DNA from 2 places in the Pradoshia sp. Z6_59 genome. Region 2 is predicted to be linked to the other one. Evidence: riboswitches for the same ligand, from Rfam matches in the RefSeq annotation. Region 2 holds a riboswitch; the other holds the start of a gene.

Region 1 (11,999 bases), on a different contig from region 2:
GATTCGGAAATGATTGGACATTTGAGCGATTTATCTCTGATACAGTCATGCCAGTAGAGCCGGTAGTTATTGATCCGAGCCATGATGTTGCTGTGCTCCAATATACAGGGGGTACAACGGGGAGATCGAAAGGGGCCATGCTCACTCATCGTAATTTAGTAGCCAATATTTATCAAACAAAGGAATTTTATAAACGAATTGTAGTTAAAGGTAATGAAAGGTATCTGACTGTCATCCCATTATTCCACGTATTTGGTATGACGGCCTGTATGAATAATTGCATATTAATGGCGAGTGAAAACATATTGCTACCCCGTTTTGATCTAGAAGAGGTTCTTCAAACGATAAAACAGGAGAAGCCAACTATATTCCCTGGCGTACCAACCATGTACGTGGCGATCAATGCTCATACTAAAGCAAAGGAATATGGGATTGATAGCATAAAAATTTCCAATAGCGGAAGTGCTCCTATGCCTATGGAATTAATGAAGGAATATGAATCAAAAACGGATTCCAAGATTTTGGAGGGCTATGGTCTTTCGGAAGCATCGCCTGTTACGCATTGTAATCCTGATTTTGGTGTTCGTAAACCTGGAACAGTCGGAATTGCCTTCCCATCTACAGATTGTAAAATCGTGGATGTAGCTACAGGAGCTGAGGAAGTTCCGATTGGCGAACTGGGAGAATTAATTGTCAAAGGTCCCCAGATTATGAAAGGTTACTGGAATATGCCTGAAGAAACGGCTAATGCTCTCCGTGATGGATGGCTATATACAGGGGACATTGCCAGGATGGATGAAGATGGATATCTAACGATTGTTGACCGTAAAAAGGATCTAATCATTGCAAGCGGTTATAATATCTACCCTCGTGATGTAGAAGAAGTCCTGTATGAACATCCATCTGTACAGGAAGCAGTTGTAATAGGAGTTCCGGATGAGTATCGCGGAGAAACAGTCAAAGCAATTTTAGTCTTAAAAGCGAATGAGTCAGCTACGGATAAAGAGATTATAGAATACTGTAAAAACAATATGGCGGCCTATCGAGTGCCGACAATAGTAGAATTCCGTGATGAATTACCAAAAACAAATGTCGGAAAAATACTTCGCCGGGCTCTGAGGGAAGAAGTCAAAACAAAATAAGGATGACATGAATACACACGAACTGGAGTCTTGATGATGAAACAAAAAATTAAGAACACCAGCATTTCTTTATTTGAACAAAAGGGTTTTGCAGAAACATCCATACAGGATATTGTTGATTCTTTGGGTGTTACAAAGGGAACCTTTTATTACTATTTTGCAAGTAAAGAAGAATTATTGATGAATATTCATCTCGACTATATTAATGGGTTAATTGAAAGACAGGAAATGATTCTAAATACCTCGGGGAAAACCTGTAGACAAAAAATACACGATATAGCGTATTTACTAGTGAGTGATATTCGTACCCAAGGTTTAAGTGCAAAGGTGTTCTTCCGCGAAATGAAACTATTATCCGAGGATAAGCTGAAAAAGGTTTTGCCAAAGCGTGATCAATTTCGCTTTAATATTGAAGATTTAATTAAACAAGGGATAAAGACAGGGGAGTTACGCTCAGATTTAAATCCTACCATTATCACATTTGGTATTCTTGGAATTCTGAACTGGAGCTATCAGTGGTTTAACCCTGAAGGTGTTATTTCTGAACATGAATTAACAGACATGTTTGTAGAAATGATCATGAAAGGAATTGAAAAAGGGGAGTAGGAAATCACGACTCCCTTTTTTTGAATAAAATTGCTTAATTGGAGCTGGTCGGTGTATAGATTACGATTATCCTCCGATGCATACAGCAGGGAATAAATATAGTATGGATACTGTAAATGGGTAAAAGGAGGCCGCTATGGAATCAATGGTAACCGTCCGTTTTTCGGAAACAGATGCACTTGGTCATGTGAATAATACAAGTTATTTTATCTATCTGGAGGAAGCTCGTCTTCATTTTTTGAAGGAAATGGAACTGGAATTAAAAATAAAAAATTGGTCATTCATTTTGGCCTCAACTAAATGTGATTTCCTCTCTCAAGCCTATTTTGATCAAATATTAAAAATTAACACGACTGTATCCAGAGTGGGGACAAAGAGCTTTCAGCTTGAACATGATATTTACTGTGCCCAAACCGGTAACCCAATTGCCAAAGGGACTGCCATCCTTGTTCAGTTTAATTTTGACAAACAGGAAAGTGAACCGATTCCTGAAATGCTAAAAGAGAAACTGCTGAGGCTGGTCGAAGCTGTTTAATGAGTCCGATTTTTAAAAGAGGTGAGATAGGCATGAACCAAGGAGTTAGTAAAGATACGATTCCCGTACGAAGCGGAGAAGAATTGCAGCAGCATGTACTTGAATCATTTCTGCGGAGTAAGATTAGCGATTTGCCAGAAGAAAACCTCGAAATTGAACAATTCTCGGCAGGTCATTCAAATTTAACCTATCAATTAAAAATAGGCACATGGGAAGCTGTTTTAAGGAAACCGCCGCTAGGTCGTTTAGCTCCCAAAGCCCATGATATGCAAAGAGAATATAGCATCCTCTCAGAATTACATCCTCTATTCAGTCCGGCGCCAAAACCAATCCTTTACTCAGATGATGAACATGTTGTTGGGAGTCCGTTTTTTATTATGGAACGAAAGCAAGGTTTTATATTTGATACTTCTGTTCCTGAAGGCATTAAACCTTCCCGTGAACTCTTTCAAAATTTATCAAAGGAAATGGTAGCACGGCTTGTTCAGCTTCATAGCATTTCCTATCAGGAGACTAGATTGAAGGAAATCAGTAAGCCTGATGGCTTTATGGAAAGACAGACAAATGGATGGATAGCACGTTATGAACGAGCAAAAACAGATGATATTCCAAATATACAAGAATTAGAGAAATGGTTAGTAGATCACATTCCAGCTTCATGTGATGCTTCAATTATTCATTATGACTATAAATTAAACAATGCGATGTTTAATGAGGATGGGACGGAAATGGTCGGTTTATTTGATTGGGAAATGACGACGGTTGGAGATCCGCTCGCAGATCTTGGAGTAGCTATGAGCTATTGGGCAGAGGGGGACGATTCTGAAGTATTGAAAAAAGGACTGGGTAAGCCATCTGTTACGATTCGGGATGGATTTTATACAAGGGAACAATTTATTTCAGAATATGCAAAACAAAGCGGCCGTGATGTCTCCAATATGAATTTCTATTTAACGTTTGCCTATTTCAAATTAGCGGGAATCTGTCAGCAAATCTACTATCGTTATCATAATGGCCAAACAAAGGATCCGAGATTTGCCAACTTTGATAAGTATGTAAAAACATTGATTGAGCATGCTTATTCACTTACAAGGAATCGATAAGATGCTGAAAGTGCATGTCTTGCTGACCAAGGAAGATATTTCACCAGAAAAATTGGCCACAGGCAACAAGGTAGCTGTTGTACTGGATATTCTCCTGGCCACAACAACAATTGTAGCAGCGTTGCAGAATGGAGCAAAAGAGGTTATTCCTGTTCTTAATCCAGATGAAGCTATTAAAGTAAGCAGACAATTTGAGAACGGACAAGCCTTGATGGCTGGGGAATTACATGCAGAACCAATCGATGGTTTTATTTATCCAGGACCCGTTGAAATTAGCACACGTATCCATGGTAAAACCTTGATTCTTTCAACGACTAATGGCACGGTGGCTCTACATAAAGCAGCACATGCAAATCAAGTGTATATCTCCTCCTTGCTTAATAATGCTGCCGTGGCACAGGCGCTACTAAAAAGTAGCAAGGATAAAACGATTGTCGTGATTTGTTCAGGAAATTCAGGAGAATTTAGCCTGGAGGATTTCTATGGTGCCGGCCATTTAATTGCAAATATAACCTGTAGAACCAAACAAGAGATTGAGCTGAATGACGCTGGAAAAGCTGCATTGGCTTTTTATGACAGCCATTCATCAAATCCGTACTCAGTTCTGGCAACATCCAGAGTTGGATTGCTATTAACCAGATATGGATTAAAGGATGACCTTCTGTTATCAAGTAACAGTGGACGTTATGAGATTGTTCCTGTGTTTAAAAATAATCGCGTTGTACTAACGGTAAAAAAGGAGGCATAGGATGCGATTTCAAGAACAAGTTGCCGTGATCACCGGGGGTGGCAGCGGGATTGGAAAGTCCACCGCTCTGCGTTTGGCGAAAGAAGGGGCAAATGTCATTCTAGTTGGAAGAACCTTAGAAAAGCTTGAAAGCGTTGTTGATGAAATTAATAATCAAAGCCATCATATCCAGGCAACCTGTTTTGCGGCCGACGTTACGAAAGAAGAGGAAGTAACCGCGTTGTCAGATTTTATTGAGGATCATTTTATGGACTTACATGTGGTCATTAATAATGCAGGTGGTTCAGTGCAATCAAAAATAATGGATACGGCCGTAGAGGCTTGGGATATCGTTCAGGAAGTGAATTTGAAGAGTGTGTTTTTGGTTTCAAAAATACTTGGAAAGTTTATGATGGAGCAAGCTAACCGAGGAGGTAATAGGGCATTTGTCAATATAGCGAGTCTATCAGGTCATAAGGCTGCTGCTCATATACCTCATTATAGTTCTGCAAAAGCAGCTGTGCTGAATTTTACGAAGGCACTTGCTTTTGAAATGGCACCATATGGTATCCGTGCAAACTCCGTCTCACCTGGATTTGTTGAAACACCGTTGACAGAATGGTCTTTAACAAATGAACGGTTTGTGAAATCAATTGAACGCAACACAGCATTGAAAAGAGTAGGAACCAGTGAGGAAATAGCCAATGTTATTGCCTTTTTAGCATCGAGTGAAGCTTCATACATGACAGGTACAGATGTACTGGTCGATGGGGGATGGATGATTACGTAAAAGAGAAGGGGAGATGGATGATGGAACACTTATTAATAAAAGAAATAGGTTCAGTTTTAGTATTGACATTAAATAGACCTGAAAGCTTGAATGCTTTTAGTCCGGAAATGATAACAGGACTAATTAGTGAATTAAAAAAAGCGGATAAAAATCCTAATGTAAAAGTGATTGTTCTAAACGGATCAGGACGGGCGTTTAGTGCCGGCGGAGATGTAAAAACGATGGGAACCAAATCAGCAGCTACTACCTACGAGTATTTAGGAGTCATAAATGAATGTATTTTAACGATGAAGGAGATTGAGACTCCTATTATTGCGGCGGTACATGGTTTTGCGGCAGGGGCTGCTTTTAATTTGGCGCTTGCCTGTGATTTGATTGTAGCCGCTGAGGGGAGTAAGTTCGCTTTAAGTTTTTCAAAGGTTGGCCTTATTTCGGATGCAGGTGGTTCCTATTTCCTACCACGTTTAGTTGGTCCACACTTAGCGAAACAATTCTTCTTTTCAGCTGAACCGATACCAGCAGAACGTTTATATGAACTTGGGGTTATTAATAAACTTGTACCTTTAGAAGCTTTGCGTGATGAAGCAATTCAATATGCGACTATGCTATCCTATGGTCCAGGAAAAGCATATGGGCAAATGAAAAAACTGATTGATTATTCTTTTACGGCCACTCTCGAAGATGTCCTGGAGAGAGAACGCATCACTCAAACGATGATGATAGCCACGGAGGATCATCAAGAAGGTGTATCTGCATTTAAAGAAAAAAGAAAGCCGCAATTTACCGGCAGATAAGTGAAAGGGAGTATGTATTATGAAAGCCATTCAATTTACTGAATACGGAGGACCAGAAGTATTAAAAATGGTCGAATTAGATAGGCCGAAACCTGGTCCACATGAAGTATTAATTGAAATACATGTAGTTGGTGTGAATTATGCAGATACTGCCAGACGTGAAGGCCAATATGTTGTACCAACCCAGCTTCCTTTTGTGCCTGGAGCTGAAGTTGCCGGGGTTGTAGTCGAAACTGGCTCAGAAGTGACGTACGTAAATGTTGGAGCGAGGGTGGTCACGCTGATTGAATCTGGGGGATATGCTGAGTATGCTGTTGCAGACGCTCGGTCCGTAATTCTCCTGAAAGAAGAACTCGATTTAAAAAAAGTGGTCGCCCTCCCACTTCAAGGTTTGAGTGCCTACCATATTTTAAAAACAATGGGGCAATTGCAAGAGGGTGAAACAGTTCTCGTTCATGCAGCAGCTGGAGGAGTTGGGACTTTAGCAGTCCAATTGGCTAAATTAATGGGCGCAGGGAAGGTAATTGCAACTGCCAGCACAGAAGAAAAGCTGGAGCTTGCACGTTCTCTGGGAGCTGATGTATGTATCAACTATACAAAAGAGGGTTGGTATAAAGAAGTGCTGGAAGCGACAAACGGCCGTGGAGTTAATGTGGCGCTCGAAATGGCTGGCGGTGATATTTTTAAGGAGACACTGAAATGCTTAGCTACGTTCGGGAGATTGGTGATATATGGTGTCGCAAGTGGAGAACAGGCCGTAATGCACCCATCATCCTTAATGGCCAGAAACCAGTCGGTCATTGGATTCTTTCTTCCGCAAATTATGAGAAAGCCAGAACTGCTATTGCCGAGTATGCGTGATCTTTTTTCATTCTTAGAAGAGGGAAAATTAAAATTAATAATAGGTGAAGTCCATCCACTCGATGAAGCAGCAAAAGTGCATGAGTTATTGCAGTCTAGGAAAACAGCAGGAAAGATAATACTTGAAATTCGTCGTTGAATATTAATAGCATTCTTGTAAAGCATGCAGTTCTGGCATGCTTATTTTTATTGTAATAAGAGTATGGATAAATGTGATATTATTCAAAATTATTATATTTGTATAATTTATATTGATATTAAAATGAGTGAAAAACTATTTAATTTGTATTATGTGCCATTGTTTTTACTAGTTCTTATTTTGTAAACTATTATAGTGAAATAAAATATAAGGACTGAAAAAATAATGGAATGGAAAAACATATATCGCGGTATGTTAATGGGAATCAGTGATTTAATTCCCGGTGTAAGTGGAGGAACCATAGCGTTTATATTAGGTATTTATGATCGCTTATTATTATCAATCAGTGGCTTTTTTAGCCGTGACTGGAGAAGGTATCTGGGCTTTTTATTGCCACTCGCAATCGGTATGGGGTTTACTATACTGACGTTTAGCCGATTGATTGATTATTTGCTGGAACATCATCATGAACCGACACAATTCTTTTTTGTAGGATTAATCATCGGTGTACTACCCTTTATTATAAGACAGGCAGAGGTGAAAAAACACTTTACAGGAAAGCATTATGGGGTTGTCGTTTTGGTTGCAATCATGATGGCAGCACTAGGTTTCCTGAAGCCGAATGAATCTGTTGTTATATCTGAAGTAACGCTTTTATCTGGGCTTGGATTATTCTTTTCCGGCTGGCTTGCAAGTATGGCTATGCTGCTTCCAGGCATTAGTGGCTCGTTTATATTATTGTTGCTCGGTGTTTATTCAACTGTTATTTCTGCTTTATCAGATTTAAACTTTTCGATTATTATCCTTGTAGGGGCTGGAGCAGTGGTTGGCTTTATTGTGAGCAGTAAAGCAATCAGCTTTTTACTGAGGGTATATCCACATATGACGTTTGCGGTCATAATGGGATTAATTATTGGATCTATATTTGTGGTCGTTCCTGGATTACCAACAGGAATAGGTACGATATTGCTATGTTGTATAACGTTTGTGTCAGGTCTTTTGGTAACGAAAATCTTTACGAAGTAATGATTGAATAGGAAGTAAAAGGATTGTCTCGTACAATCCTTTTTTATTTTGTTTCGCCTGCATTGTTAAAACAATTAGATAGATAGGAAAATGTCGTTTACGTTTAGAATATTAAGAATTAAGCAGAGGTATAAATTAACTAACAACTTTACAATAAAAAAATATTGGAGGTTGAATTATGATACAAAAGGGACTGAGGTTTATATTTTTGGCATTTTTTATCTTAGCAGTATCAGCATGTGGAAGTGAAAAAGAAGAGACGATAAACGAGGAAAATAAAAAGAATCATACTACAGAAGATGTAAGTACCGATAATAATGAAGGTACCGATGATAAAGAAACAAAAAATGGCGTGGCAGCAAAAGGAGAAGAGCCATCTGTATCCTCTGAGGTGTATCAAGATCGATTTACTTCTGGTAATATGGGTGTGAAAAAGATACTATATGAAAATTTAAAAATGAATGAAACTAAAAATATTGAAGACGTAATCATTACGTTAGAGGGTATACAGTATGCTGAGATCACCCCAACAGAGGCAGTTAAATCAAAGTTCAAAAATTTAAATGAAAGAGACCGTATAGCGCTTACCCTAAAATTAAAGCTTGAGAACAATTCCAAACAACCATTGATATATCAATCCATCCGTTCTTTTTTAAGGGGGAACGATAATCAAATAATCTATCTTCCAGAAACAAATCTTGAGCCGAGCCAACAAGGAGAAATGGCTGCAGGAACATCTAGTGAAAAGCTTCATGTCTTTTTAATAGACAAGGATTTGTTTTCAAAAACGCGAAATTTAAAATTGGAGTTTGGACCATTCCTAAATAGTGAAGGTAAAGATTTATTTGATGGGAAAAAGACAGAATTTGAAATTCCATTACCGAAGTAATAGCCATAAAAAGAACCGTAATTCTGCTTGTCAGAATTACGGTTCTTTCCCTGTGTTAAATATGTTGCAGATTGTTAAGAATTAATCAAATCTGGAGTCACTAAGAATGCGGCCAATCTCTTCCATATGGCCTGTTTCATCGGAGATAAGATCTTCTAGTTTGACAACTAATTCAGTTAAGCCTAATTCCTCAGCTTGTTTCTTGCGTGTTTCGTAGCGATCTATTGTATCTTTTTCTGCCTGATAGGCAGATTCAAGCATTACCTTAACATCAGTGGTTTGTTTAACTTCTGCTGGTGTTACAGTTGGTGTTCCACCCAATGTACTGATTTTTTCTGCAAGATATAAAGCATGTCCCTGTTCATCGGCTATTTCACCTTCAAAGAAAGGTTTCAGTGTTTGTCTGTATAAACCAGAAACCATTGCCGCATAGCTAGAATACATGATTGATGCAGCATATTCGTTTGCTAGATCTTCATTTAAACCATCTATTAATTCTTTTAATTTTTTTTCCATTCTATAATCCACTCCTTCTATATTCTATAATTCAAATGTACCCTACTTTACTACATATTAAGCATTTTTTTTGTGGCAGGATTTTGAAATGTTCAGGAATATTTTTACATAATAAAAAGCCTGATCCGATAAAGGGCCAAGCTTGGATTATTAAGTCAGATTAATTTTGAGAAATTAATACGTTTATTGAGAGCATACATAATTGGAGCACCAATTGTCATGACTGCTAATTCTCCAGCTGCGGTTGTTGCCCATGCAAACCAGAAAGGAAGTTTCAAAACAATATTTAACTCTATAGCAATTAAGAACATGGTAAAAGTAAAAACGAATGTATTAATAGCCATCCTTGCCCAAATATTGCGGACAAATCGGAAGGTTAGAATGGTGATTGTTAATGCTAGTATGGATTGGCCAACACCAAATATTAAATCATATGCACCCATTGATGAGAAAAAGAGGTTAGAGATAAATACTCCTATCACAATCCCATACATGTATTTTTTATTAAATACAATCAAGTGATTGAACATTTCAGGTACTCGAAACTGAATGTTCGAAAATGCGATTGGCTGTACGATTATAGTGACAGCAATATATAAGGCTGCCAAAACTCCATTTACAGCAAGCGTTCTAATATTCATTTTTTTCTCTCCCTTAGTTTTTTATCGTGGGATGGTTACGAACCACGTTTAGTATTTCCGAAGACACCAAATAATCATAAGCATAATAAGATGCATAGTCAACAAAGGATTGTAGTTGGATCATGGCAAAACATCATCGTATAGTTATGATCGACTGGCATAAATCAATAAAAGACGCCGAGAGAAATCTCGGCGTCACAGATATTTAATCGTTAGTTTAATGACTTGGAGTTAACTTTTTTGTATTAATTGGCTTTATGTCATCCTTTTTAAAGATTGTTTTACGAATCCATGGAAGAACGTAATAGTCTCCACCGAATCGGCCGGCATTTGCACCTGCTACAAGAATAACCATTCCCAGTATGATGTAGAGCGGGTTAGTAGATACTGTTCCGCCAAATAAAAACATAAAATTCATTAATAATCCAAAGAAGGCAGCTGTAGTTGTTAAGACACCAAGCAGTAACCCCAGCCCAACTAGAAATTCTCCCCATGGAATTAGGATGTTGATTAACCCTACGTTAGGAATCGCAAATTTTTCAATGAATGAACCATACATCGGATACAGTGCCCCTCCGTCTGGACCAGTTACAGGATTAGCAACAATATTTCCAAGGAATCCGGATGCATCAAATGCTCCGCCTTTAATTTTCTCAAATCCATGAATCATCCATTCATAACCAAGATACAATCTTATAATCAATAATAGTCCGGAGGCATATTTATTAGTTCGTAACCAATTCATCATTTTAAATCACTCCCATATGGATTTAACTGGCTCTAATCCGCGGTTTTTAGTGCCAGTAACTTTCTATACCTTATTTATATACCATATGCTTGATAATGTGGTGTATTATCCCTGTGTTTCATTTTTTGTACAAAAATATGTGAACCTTTTAAGTTAATACTAAAAACAACTTTACAAACGTGATATTGTTCGTTCCTTCACAAACTTTTACGCAATTATCCATTTTGTGTGGTGTATAAGGATAAAAAAACAATACTCTAAATTAAATGACCTATTTAAAAATTTATATATAAGAGTAAAATATATTTAATGATAAAAGGTTAGAAAGAGAACATTTAAGGAAAATAATAGTATAGGTGTTTGAAGGAGGAATGGGAATGAGCTTACAATCAGTTATTATTGAAGCATTACATGTTAAACCGGAAATAAACCCTAAAGAAGAAATCAAAGACAGAGTTGGGTTCCTAAAAAGTTACTTAAAGAAGAGCGGAGCAAAAGGATTTGTTCTAGGAATCAGTGGCGGTCAGGATTCTACATTGGCAGGACGTCTGGCTCAGATGGCTGTGGAAGAACTGCGTGAGGAAGGGTTTGCAGCTAAATTTATTGCTGTCAGACTTCCATATGGAGTACAGCAAGATGAAGAGGATGCTCAGCGTGCTCTGCAATTTATTAAACCAGATGAAAATATTACTTTTAATGTAAAGTCTACTGTCGATGTCATTACGGATCAATACAAAGAAGCAACTAATGAAACATTAACCGATTTTAATAAAGGGAATGTGAAAGCAAGGCTTCGTATGATTGCACAATATGCTATTGGTGGACAAAATGGACTTTTGGTAATAGGAACAGACCATGCTGCTGAGGCAGTGACAGGTTTTTATACAAAATATGGAGACGGCGGAGCTGATGTTCTTCCATTATCGGGATTGTCTAAGCGCCAGGGCAGAGAATTGCTGAAAGAATTGGGAGCTGAGGAAAGACTATATATGAAAGAGCCGACTGCCGATTTGCTGGATAATAAACCGCAGCAAGCTGATGAAACAGAACTTGGCTTAAAATATGATACGATTGACGATTATTTGGAAGGTCGGAAAGTCGATGCTGAAGCTGCATTGAAAATTGAAAAGCAATATTTAAAAACAGAACACAAACGTCAAATGCCTGCATCCATTCATGATAATTGGTGGAAATAACTAACCAAAAAGTAAGCCTGTGATTTTCATAATCATGGGCTTATTCTATTGTAAGGAGAAAATGAATCGTGATTAAGATAACGATATACTGGTATAATTAATTGAAGGAAAATAAAAAACACGAATTGTTTTAGTTAATTATCTGAGGGTATAGGATATAATCTAGTATTATATTTATTTCAAATATGACAAATGTTCCATTTTGCTATCATATTGTATTGAAGATGAAACTTTACCGAAACCATTTTGCAATCAAATTTTATTACACTATATAAGTTATAATGTA
Region 2 (11,999 bases):
TCGTTTCACTCTCTATGCTTATCTCATTTATTAAGTATGGGTCAATTCAGTCCTTCTACTGATTGATATTTAATAAATATTTCCAAATATTATTGTATAATCTGTTCTAAATACTGTAAAATTTAATTGTCTGAATATTTAACGGTTTCTATTTAGGGGTTTTGTTATTTTGCGCGGATACTACTCAAAGGGGGATTTTTTAATGGGTTGGGATTACGAATATGATGTAGTAGTAGTCGGTTCTGGAGCAACAGGTTTTTCTGCCGCCATTACTGCAAAAAAAGAGGGATTAAGTACACTGCTAATTGAAAAGGAAAAGCATTTTGGAGGAGCTTCTGCTTTATCAGGCGGCGGTGTATGGGTTCCGAATAACAGATATTTAGTTGAGGCTGGTGTAGCCGATAGTTTTGAAGAGGCTAAATTATATTTAGATTCCACTGTAGGTGATTTAGTAAGTGATACAATTAAAGAAACCTATTTGAAAAAAGGGATCGAAATGCTGGATTATATGCATAATTTAAGCCCACATATGAGATTCTCCTATGCAAATAATTACTCTGACTATTACCCGACACATCCGGGTGGAAAAGGGATCGGCCGGTCGATCGAGCCCAAAGTAATTGATTTAAATAAATTAGAAGATTGGAAGAGCAAGCTTCTCCCTCCTGCTATGGATACAAAAGGTTTCGTTATGACAGGACAGGATTTCGTTAAAGTGAATATGATCACCAGGTCCTGGGCAGGAAAAAGAGCTTCTTTAACACTTGGATGGCGATTAATTAAGCATAAATTATTCAAAAAAGATTATGCCGCATTAGGTAGAGCTTTAATAGCTCGATTGGCTCTAACTTACAAAGATTTAAACGGTGAAATTTGGCTTGATTCACCATTTGTTGATTTTATTTACGAAAACGATAAAGTAACAGGCCTAATCGTAAACAAAAACGGTAAACAAGTAACAATCAAAATCAATAAAGGCTTAATTTTTGGATCAGGTGGATTTTCTCGGGATCAAGAAAAGAGAGATAAATATCTTCCAAGTCCACAAGATGTGAGTTGGACAAGCTCACCAAAAGGTCAAACTGGTGATATTATTGAGCCTTTCGCAAAATTGAATGCGAAGTTTGGTTTAATGGACAGAGTTTGGGGTGCACCTACTGTCATTAATCATTTGGGTATGCCATTTTTCTTAGTAGCGGATAGAGGCTTGCCGAATATGATTATCGTTGACCAAGACGGAAATCGTTATATCAATGAACCGACTCCATATCATGAATTCGTTGATAAAATGTATGAGCATAATGAAAAAACAGACGGGAAAGCCATCACTTCCTGGATTATTTTAGATGCAAGGGCTAAGAAAAGATATATCTTTACCGGCCTCTTCCCTGGGCAAGATTTCCCTCAAGCATACTATGACAATGATATTGTTTTGAAAGGGAACACAGTCGAGGAATTAGAAAATAAATTAAATATTCCAAAAGGAAATTTAGTTAAAACAATGAACAGATTCAATGAATTTGCTCGAAATGGTAAGGATTTAGATTTCCATAGAGGTGAAACGCCACATGATCGATATTACGGCGATCCTTCTTTGCCAAATCCAAATTTACTTGAAATCAATGAGGCCCCCTACTATGCAATGAAAGTCTACCCAGGGGATATCGGCACTAAAGGCGGGGTAGTTACAGACGAATTAGCAAGGGTTGTCAAAGAAGACGGCACTGTATTTGATAATGTATACGCTTGTGGTAACTGCTCATCATCCATTATGGGTCATTCTTATCCTGGACCAGGAGCAACATTGGGACCAGGTATGACCTTTGGTTACGTAGCTTCCATGCACTGTAAGCATAAAAAATAAAGGACACTTCAACATCATGGACAAAAGCATTTGAATAACATATGAACTGCCCCGTAAAAGTTAGACACTAATCTAATTTTTACGGGGGGTTTTTTTATGGCAAAATTAACTGTTGAACAAAGGATCCAAGCAGTTCAACGTTATGTAAATGGATATGAAACCATGAATGCAATTGCGAAAGATATTGGTGTTACAACACGGGTTATCGGTGACTGGGTTCGCCTTTATCAAGCGAACGGTATAGAGGCATTCTTAAAACCCTATACAAACTATTCTGCTGAGTATAAAATGAGTGTACTAAATTATATGATCGAAACAGGTACATCTTCAATTGACACAGCTGCGATATTTAACATTTCATCTCCAGGCATGATTCGAAATTGGAAGAAGAAGTTTGAAATTGGCGGTTATGAAGCCCTTGTTTCTAAGAAAAAGGGGCAATCATCCATGAAAAAGAACACGAAAAAAACAATGAAGCCTGTACCGGCTGAAGGATCTGTAGAAGAACTTGAAGCACGTATAAAGCAACTGGAAATGGAGAATGCATATTTAAAAAAGTTAAACACTTTAGTTCAAATGCAAGAAAAATTACCAACCAAATCAAAGCGCAAGTAATTTATGAACTAAAGGAAATCTATGAAGTGGTGGAATTAATCAAAGTCGCTGATATTCCACGCAGCACTTATTATTATTGGGAAAAGTGTCAATACTAATTCAGATGCTTTTGTCTTTTTTCTTACGATTTGTTCGTGCGATTTGTTCGTGGGAAGATTTCAAGTCCCATAATTCTCAAGTTTCCCTTTAATTACTTCTAGATGATTCAGATTTCCCCAAAAGACACGTTGGAAATAATAACCTTCCTCTCCCCACCTAGGATTTAATCCTTTTTACGGTATGGAATGTATGAGATAGACTTTTTAATACCTGAAACAGAAGTAATAATTTAAATAATGATTAAGATGCTTTCGCCAGATGTTTTTCTTTATAAGACAACCCTTTCCCTAATAGATAAGCACCAATCATTTGCATAACCGTTTTCACGATAATCTGACCAATAATTGCCGCTGGTACAGCTGACCAAGGAATATACCCAGCTCCTAATGGGCTTAGTCCGACAATGACGAACACAACTGAATCTAATAAACCTCCAACCATTCCACTATAAAAGACACGCCAAGCCATCGGCAGTTTTAAACGTGTATAAATTTCTGTATCTGTTGTTTCTGCGATTAAGAATGATAGCGCAGAAGCTGCGACGATAATTAGGGTATCTCCTAATAAATACGATGCAGTAGCTGATAATACTAAGGCTAAGAAAATAAAACCATATGTCCTCTTACGACCAAGTTTATTTTGGACCAAATCACGGAAGATAAATGTTGCACCAATTAAGAACGAGCCCATTGGAATAATGAATATCCAAAATTCAAATGGCGCAAAGCGGGCTGTCAGTACATTTGCCGTTACAATTGATACTAAATAAAATAGAATGCGTATCATTTTGATCCTCCTATATGCTGTTTGGTATGTAAATATGTGTGCATTCCTTGTAGACGCAGCTTACAAGCGGGACACTCACCACAGCCGTCCGCTTTAATACCGTGATAACACGTTAAGGTCTTTTCTTTTACAAAATCAAATGCACCAAATTCATCTGCTAAGGACCATGTCTCTGCTTTGTTCAACCACATTAAAGGTGTATGTATAACAAATGCTTCTTCCATTGATAAATTTATTGTGACGTTTAACGATTTTATAAAAATATCGCGACAATCTGGATATCCACTAAAATCTGTCTCGCAAACACCTGTAATAATATGCTTTGCACCGATTTGTTTCGCTAATACACCTGCAAAAGATAAAAATAATAAATTGCGGCCCGGTACAAATGTTGATGGCAACCCACCTTCCGCACCATCCTTCACCTCAATATCAGCGCGTGTTAATGCATTTGGAGCAAGTTGATTTAGTAATGACATATCTAAAATGTGATGATGGACGTTTAATTCATTAGCGATTTGCTTTGCACATTCAATTTCTAATGCATGTCGTTGTCCATAATTAAATGTCACAACCTCAACCTCTTTAAATTTTTTTAATGCCAAAAACAAGCAGGTCGTACTATCCTGTCCGCCACTAAACACGACTAATGCTTTTTCTTGCTTCATTGATCATTCTCCATTCAAATGAAAAACAGCACTAAGATAGATGCGCTGTTCTTCTTAGTTTTTTATAGAGGGTTGCTAACAACCTCTCCCTTGGCTATAAGGATTTTATTGATATTTTCATAACCTGCAGTTAGCGATTATCAATTTTTTCTGGATATAAATCGTGATTCATTAAACGATAATTTGCTATTTCTTCAAACTTCGTACCTGGACGGCCATAGTTACACCAAGGGTCAATTGAAATACCCCCACGTGGAGTAAATTTACCCCACACCTCGATATAACGTGGATCTAGCAGTTTAATTAAGTCATTCATAATGATATTGACACAGTCTTCGTGGAAATCTCCATGGTTACGGAAACTAAATAAATATAATTTTAGTGACTTACTTTCTACAATTTTTTTATCCGGAATATACGAAATATACATGGTCGCGAAATCCGGTTGCTGCGTAATTGGACAGAGACTTGTAAACTCAGGGCAATTAAACTTAACAAAATAATCCCGGTCTGAATGTAAATTATCTACAGACTCTAATACTTCAGGTGCATAATTAAATGCATACTTCACATTTTGATTTCCTAATAACGTTAAATCCTCTAATCCTTCTGTTTGATGCCGACCAGACATAAATAACCCTCCTTGAATTAGATATCTAATCATTCCAAGGAGGGGCATGCTCTTTTTCTATAAAAATAACTACTTAGAAAGTCAAAAAAGCCACGTCCAATATATGGACATGGCGAGAATGACATGTATCCATAGTTTTTTATAGAGGGTATCCGCTATGAACCTCTCCTGAAATTCTTCAGATATTATTTTAATTATCTCTTATCATACCACACCCATTAATGGATATAAAAGGAAAAATAAAAAAGATAACTGATTGTAATATACTCAATAAAAAATCTCATACTAGTCTCCGCTATAAAGTTATTTACAATCCTTCTCCATAAAATGCTCATCTGACTAGTCCTACTGATTGATGGGATTAATCCGTTTTTTAATTTACGCTGCCATCTATTCTGTTTAAAAACAATGTCCTACTTAAACAACACCACAGAGGGATGGACCATTTATTTTATTCCGCTTGTTGAATCGTTCCTTTTAATACTTTAGGAAGATTAATATTACCATCCAAATATTTTCTTAAGGAAAACATTTTTGGTTCACTATTCTCCCCTACACCAACGATAAGACTTAATTCCTTTGGCAAATAAACAACTGTATGCAATGTTCCAAAGTACTCTTTATAGTAGTTAAAAAATAAAGGAGAATTGCCGTCATTAAAATGACGATACGCTGTTAAAGGAGAAAGTTCCTCTGTTAATAGACTGCTTACATACTCTTTACGTTTTATGGATCCTTGTATCTCTTTCTCATTTTTGTCTTGCAATGTTTTCGATTGAAAATGATTTGTACATATTAACGGAGGGCCGTAATTAAAAATCTGTTTCTGAGGAGAGGCTTCTACTATTACACCTTTTCCGCTCGGATCAGTAATAGAATAATTGTAGCAATATCCATGGGGAAGTATTGAAATAAGGTCGATTGCTTCTTCTATACTAGCACACTGATCCAATAGTATTCTTACAATTGTTGTCGCAAGAAAACCTTCTGATTTATGTTCACTGTTTACAAAATGTAATCCAACAACAAGCCCTTTTTCATTCATCCCATCAAGTCTGCCAATTACCTGCTGACTAAATCCAACACTGGCATAGCCATCAGCTGGTTTAGAGAAAACAAGTCTTGCATCATAAAGCTCAGGGCTAAAATCATAGTTTCGCACATAATAGTCATCCTTTATGAATGCCGTGCAACCCATTGCTGGAAAATTTACATCATAGCCACTATACAGCCTAATGATGGTGTCTAACTCCATATCCAGTCCTTCCGCCAAACCTCTAAGTTCCTCTAAAAGATTCGGTGACATGTCCTTTAGTATTTCTTTTGCTATCTTCGTATTTGAAGTAGTGCTCAAATCCTCAAGTAAACGCAGTTGATTTGAAAGCAGTGTCGACTTAATTTCTTCACTTTGCTTTAGCCCATATTCAAAAGGGCTTCCCTTTAACTCTACTAGTCTGATTATCAACTCTTCCATTCGTAATTCTCCCCTTCTTTGCTTGTCTCGATTGTAGTCCTCGTTACAAATCCAAATCATCTCATTTAACTATCACGTTCTCTCGAAACATTTCTAACTTTCTGGGATTCTTCACCATTCTATTCTGGATATTGTCTCACTAAAAAATAAGTAATTTAGAAATCTTTCTTGCCTATCTCTCATACTCACAATGTTCCAGAAGCACTTACTATAGCTGGATACCTTTGATTATACAGTTTATCTATATCCAAATAAAGGAAGTATCGTTTCACTATTTGTTATCCTATAAACCAGACTGGTATACAAGTTCTTGTATCGCTAATACTGGATATGTTACTATTTTATATACTTATATAAGATAAATCGCTTATCGGAGGAAACATATATGATTATCGATCAATTATCAAATGCTCCATTATATGATGGAGTGCATCCAAGATTAAAGAAAGCCTTTGCTTTTTTAATGGAAAATGATTTGCAGGCTTTGCCGGTAGGAAAGTATGAAATTGAAAATGACAAGGTCTTCGTAATGATTCAAGAGTATGATACAAAGCTTATTGAAGACTGTCGCATGGAAGCTCATTATTCATATACAGATATCCAATACGTCATTAAAGGCGAGGAAAGAATGGTTTATACAAATAAGGAAGATACAGAAGTCGTAGAGGAACAAAAAGAAAATGATGTAATGTTCTTAAATGGCGACGGTAACCATCTTATCGTGAAAGAGGGATGTTTTGCTGTGTTTATGCCTCAAGACGCTCATATGCCAGGTGTTTGTGTGCAACAACCACAAGCTGTAAAAAAAGCAGTAGTAAAAGTATTGTGCGATTAATGTAAGAGGCAAAATCATTGAGCTGATTTTGCCTCTTCTTTTGATTTAGCTCGTTTTGTATTCATTTTTGTTCAACACAAGAAAATATTTAACATTTTTAGGAAAAACGTTTGGGGTTTAACAAACGATAAGCCCTCTTGAAATGCTAAAAATCCCTTTTCTACTAGACGAAAAGGGATTTGGATTTTGGTTAAAAGATCTTTTTGAATGTGGTTGAAGCATGATCGGTCAAAATGTGTGCAGTAGACGAAAGCATATTCCCGACAATAAAGGACAAGATAGACAATTTATGTTCAATGACAATCTCCTCTAATTGGTCTATATATGCAGCATATGGCACACCTGTCAGGATACTCATTGCACCCGCTCCTAACATAATCCAAGCCGTTACATAAAGATACCGAATGATATCTCCAATCACATACCCATGTGTCCAGATGGAGCGATGCTTCAATTTTTGGTAGGGAATCCACATGAATCGTAAGAATCCCCATCGCCGATACGGATTGCTTTTTATATCCAAATCAGGGTTCATCCAATAGGTGCCGAAGAGATATCCTATTATCACGGATATCCCATGTACATAGTGCTGTGAACTGATCAACACGGCCCCGATTCCAATTGCTAAAAATATTAGATTAATTTTCTTATGCGCTCTCCCGTTTGCCATCCTAATCCTCCGTTTTGTTCTCTTATGGCGGCTCTATTGAACCAGCCATTGTTTTCCATTATAGGGGATAATCAGAGCAGGGAACACATTTTCGCTCAAAACAAACGTTCGCTCTTTCATTCGTCGCTGGAAAAATAAAAAAAGCCAAGAATCTTGGCTTTCATAGAGCTTTTGTTTAGACACGAAACAGCGTTGTAGGATGAATTTTCCCAGATTTAAAAGCTCCCTTACTTTTGTTGAATAAAAGAAATAATATCAATATATAAGGCTGTCATTTCTTCAGGTGTTTTATCTAGACCATTTTGGACCCATTGTTCGATTAATCCTAAAAAAGCAGATGTAATAAACGATAAAAAATAGTCCATAGAACCTATTAACCTTGTGTGAATGCTTTCGTTCTTCTCTAAATTAATACGTACTTTTTCTGCAAAGGCATCTCTAAACCTAATGTGAAAACCTGCTCTGCCATGATTGCTTAAAAATATTTTTAATAATGGAGCATGCATTTTTATGAAGCTGAATAAAGTTGCAGCTAATTGCTCTTGGTCTTTTTCAAATGTATATATAGATGAATATCCAGATTGTAATTGGTCAATATGTTTTCCTAAGTCTCTAAACAATTGTTGTTCGATTTGGTCAAGCAAATCAAATTTATCTAGATAATGTAAATAAAATGTTCCGCGATTTATATGTGCTGTTTTTGCAATATCTCCTATCGTAATCGTTTCAAACGGCTTATTCTCTAGAATTTGTAAAAATGACCGTTGAATAAGTTGTTTAGTTTTACGATTTTTTTCTTCATAAATACTCATAAAAAACCCTCTATTCCCAAAAATGAACATGCTGTTTACTTTTGTTTATTGCTTCTGTTTACACCTTAATTATAAAATGAATAAATATTACGGAACAATATGTTGTTTACTAAGAAAGGAAGAAAATGATTGAGATTATTTAAAGAAAAATTAGCATGGGCAGCTCCTATTGCAGTTATATTAATAATTGCTCTATTCTCATTAAACTTATTTGCACAGGGAAACCCAAAAGTAAGAAATTTACCGGTTGCACTTATTATAAATGATCAAGGTGTACATGTGGACGCTGTGGAATCAGCTGTTGAACAAATGAGTAAAGGCACTGACGGCGAAGAACCGATGTTAGCTTTTACAAATGAAAAGGAAGAAAATATTGAAGAAGCGTTTGATGATAAAGAGTATTATGCAGCTTTAGTCATTCCTGAAGGGTATAATGATTCCTTGCAGAATGCGATATCAAACAACTCTCCAGCAACTTTACAGGTATATATTAACCAAGGTTATAACATAACAGGTGCAAATTATGCGAAGACTGCTTTAACAGCTTTGATTACTCAATTAAACAACCAATATTCTTCAAATTTTGTTGCGCAAATGGACGGTCAACAAATAGAGGCTAACAAGGCATCTGTGCTTGTGAATCCGATTGTTTCTGAAGAAAAAGTATTCAATGCCGTTACAGCCTCAACTGCAAACGGAAGTGCTCCAACCTTAATGGCAGTGCCTGCCTGGGTAGGTGCCTTAATCGGTGGCTTCATTGTATTCTTAGCTTCATCAAACATTTTGAAAAAAGAATTGTTAACACGTAAACAGGCCTTACACCTAATGGGAGGTCAAGCATTATTCGGCATAATTATTGCCCTATTCTCTGGTTTTACCGTTGCAACGCTTGGTTTAATCGCTGGTATTAATATGCCTAGCTACTTCTTGGTTGGTTCATTCGTATCATTTGCAGCCTTCTGTTTCTTCTTATTAGTTTCTGGGGTAACTGCCTGGATTGGTAAACCGGCCATTACATTATTCATGGTTGTCATGTTATTGGGAATGGGAGTTTTAATGACACCACAAGAAATGCTACCTGATTTCTTTGTAAACTTCATTCGCCCTTGGGTTCCTATCCGCTTTGCATCTGAAGGATTACGTGAAATTTTCTATTTCGGCAGCGGCTTCTACACTGGCCAGTCATTTAACATTATTTTAGGAATTGGTATTGCAGGGTTAATGATGTACGTATCGTCTGTATTTAAACCTGTGCGTGCACAAAGAACTGGTACTAAATAAGCGTATTTAGAATGATGTGCTATGACAACATTCTAAATATTTGACTTCAGTCTGTCCAACTAGATCTGCCCTTTTAAGCGTCTTATATAAATAAAGCATGAATAGAGGCAGGGACATCACTAGATTCAAAATCAAAGCCGGCAGAATTTTACTCGTCGTAAAATTCTACCGGCTTTTTTGTTCATTCGTAGATTTGTCTCAGCTTTTTATTATAATTCTACAAATTTAAGACCGCATCATATGCTTCGTGTACCGCATCGAGTACTTTCCTAACCTTCACGCTATCACCAACGTTAACAATATTCGTTTTGTTTTTTAAAGAGTGATATAGATGATCGTTAGGCGAAAATCCTGCAGCTACCACAACACTATCACAATCGATCCATTCTTTATTGCCATTTACCTCAATTTCCACAGCCCGATCTTGTACTTCTGTTACTTTTGAAGATGTTTTAAACGTGATATTTGGGTGTTGCAAAAGCTGGTTTAACATCATTGCATTTTGTATAAATAACGGTTCAGGTAACATTTTTTCAGCCATTTCGATAATAGTCACCTGCATTCCTTTATTTGCAAGCACCACTGCGGTTTCACAGCCGACTAGCCCGCCGCCAATAACCGATATCTTATTTCCAAGAAGAGCCTGATTTTGCAGTACGTCTGTTGCTGTGTAAACATGGCTCTTATTCAGCCCCTTGATTGCGCTTGGCATAATTGGATTGCCCCCGGTAGCATGAACGACCAAATCTGCTTTATAGGTTAAAATCGCCTCTTCCGTTGCCTCTTTACAATACTTTATCGAGATATTTAACCGGTCAAGTTTTGTCCGATAATAATCAAGAATTTTCATTCCGTCCCGCTTAAACGGAGGCATACAGGCATTATGAAAGTTCCCTCCTAGATAGGCTTTTTTCTCCCATATTTCCACATCATGACCTGCTTCTGCAGCAGTTATGGCAGCTTGACAGCCACCAGGACCCGCACCTATCACCAGAACACGCTTCGGTTCATTTGCTGCTTTCAATTCTTTCAATCCCTCATAGCCCGTAAGAGGATTGACGGCGCAGTTTATGCTCTTTCCAGCAGAAACGGTAGCAATACAGCCTTCATTACAATAAATGCAATGTCTGATTTCGTCCGTTCTATTTTCCATCACTTTCTTTGGAAAATTAGGATCTGCCAAAAACTCTCTTCCAACTCCTGCGATATCAATCCAACCATTTCGAAGTGCTGCTTCAGCCTTTTCAATGTCACCTAAGCGCCCATTTGAAAGAACTGGCAAAGACGTGACAGCTTTGATTTTAGCAGATGAAATCATTTGCGGAACCATATCCTGCTGGTAAATAGGCGGCATTGCCATGTACCAATTATCATGACAGCCAGCGTCAACATGTAATGCATGGACACCCTTGCTTTCTAATAGTTTGGCAATCTCTATTCCTTCTTCAATTCCCCTGTACCCTTCTTCCACTGGCAAGAAATGATCCGGGGTGAATTTAACAAGGAGGGGAAAATCACTTCCAAGGTCTTCCTTGATGACATCGATTATTTCTATTAAAAATCTCATCCGGTTTTCAAAGCTTCCACCATACTCATCCTTTCGGATATTCCATCGTTTGGTCATGAATTTATCTGTCAGATACCCGCCATAAGCATGGATTTCAATGGCGTCTGCTCCTGCTCTCTTCGCTAATTTCACTGTTCGGGAAATTTCAGCTTGTATAAACTTAATTTCATCAATCATCAATTCCTCAAAGGTTATTTTAGCACCGGGATATAATGGTGTAGCTGAGGCAGATGCAGGCCTTACCCTGCCCTCTCCTATCCCTCCCAATCCAATTCCGGGCACTACTTGAAGGCAGATTTTACAATCAAATTCATGGGCCCTGTCTACTAGCTCTTTAAAGCCTGCAAAGCTTTCTTCTGTCAATGTGGATGCAGGGGTATGGCCATCTATAGTTTCTGTTGCAATAACGGTTGTCATCACCATCGATGCTCCGCCCTTCGCTCTGGCAACATAGTAATCTACTGTTCTTGGATCAAAATTCCCGAGTTCTGCTCCCATTGGAGCCATAACAAATCTGTTTTTTAATTCCAAATTTCCGACTTTAATAGGTTCTAATACCAACATTTTGTGGCCACCTCATTAAAAGGGACAAATTCGATCAACCATGCCAGAAACGTCCCCTTGCTTTCATATATTATTAGATAATATTATGTGAAATATTTCACATAAAGGATGATGACTGGATTGTAAAGATAAG

What was found. Region 2 has a riboswitch for preQ1 ahead of queC (7-cyano-7-deazaguanine synthase QueC). Riboswitches for the same ligand answer to the same signal wherever they lie in the genome.
Region 1: it holds a riboswitch for preQ1, as region 2 does, so the genes downstream of both, AC4D4B_RS15110 (QueT transporter family protein) here and queC (7-cyano-7-deazaguanine synthase QueC) in region 2, are expected to answer to the same signal.

Annotation. Positions count from the first base shown of each region.
Region 1 covers NZ_JBZCPP010000016.1:56,431-68,429, reverse strand. The annotation lists gene AC4D4B_RS15165 (long-chain-fatty-acid--CoA ligase) at 1-1,142, shown strand, start outside; gene AC4D4B_RS15160 (TetR/AcrR family transcriptional regulator) at 1,179-1,748, shown strand; gene AC4D4B_RS15155 (acyl-CoA thioesterase) at 1,885-2,283, shown strand; gene AC4D4B_RS15150 (phosphotransferase family protein) at 2,316-3,386, shown strand; gene AC4D4B_RS15145 (2-phosphosulfolactate phosphatase) at 3,388-4,134, shown strand; gene AC4D4B_RS15140 (SDR family NAD(P)-dependent oxidoreductase) at 4,136-4,903, shown strand; gene AC4D4B_RS15135 (enoyl-CoA hydratase/isomerase family protein) at 4,888-5,697, shown strand; gene AC4D4B_RS15130 (quinone oxidoreductase family protein) at 5,717-6,697, shown strand; gene AC4D4B_RS15125 (DUF368 domain-containing protein) at 6,923-7,723, shown strand; gene AC4D4B_RS15120 (DUF5068 domain-containing protein) at 7,902-8,612, shown strand; gene AC4D4B_RS15115 (ferritin-like domain-containing protein) at 8,694-9,128, opposite strand; gene AC4D4B_RS15110 (QueT transporter family protein) at 9,284-9,769, opposite strand; PreQ1 riboswitch class I at 9,777-9,821, opposite strand; gene AC4D4B_RS15105 (DoxX family membrane protein) at 9,987-10,517, opposite strand; gene nadE (NAD(+) synthase) at 10,895-11,713, shown strand.
Region 2 covers NZ_JBZCPP010000001.1:285,566-297,564, reverse strand. The annotation lists gene AC4D4B_RS01520 (FAD-dependent oxidoreductase) at 203-1,864, shown strand; gene AC4D4B_RS01515 (transposase) at 1,961-2,479, shown strand; gene AC4D4B_RS01510 (VUT family protein) at 2,819-3,361, opposite strand; gene queC (7-cyano-7-deazaguanine synthase QueC) at 3,361-4,032, opposite strand; PreQ1 riboswitch class I at 4,081-4,124, opposite strand; gene queF (preQ(1) synthase) at 4,163-4,663, opposite strand; PreQ1 riboswitch class I at 4,789-4,835, opposite strand; gene AC4D4B_RS01495 (C45 family autoproteolytic acyltransferase/hydrolase) at 5,115-6,137, opposite strand; gene AC4D4B_RS01490 (NanQ anomerase/TabA/YiaL family protein) at 6,523-6,972, shown strand; gene AC4D4B_RS01485 (metal-binding protein) at 7,163-7,642, opposite strand; gene AC4D4B_RS01480 (TetR/AcrR family transcriptional regulator) at 7,870-8,454, opposite strand; gene AC4D4B_RS01475 (YhgE/Pip domain-containing protein) at 8,584-9,735, shown strand; gene AC4D4B_RS01470 (NAD(P)/FAD-dependent oxidoreductase) at 9,953-11,866, opposite strand.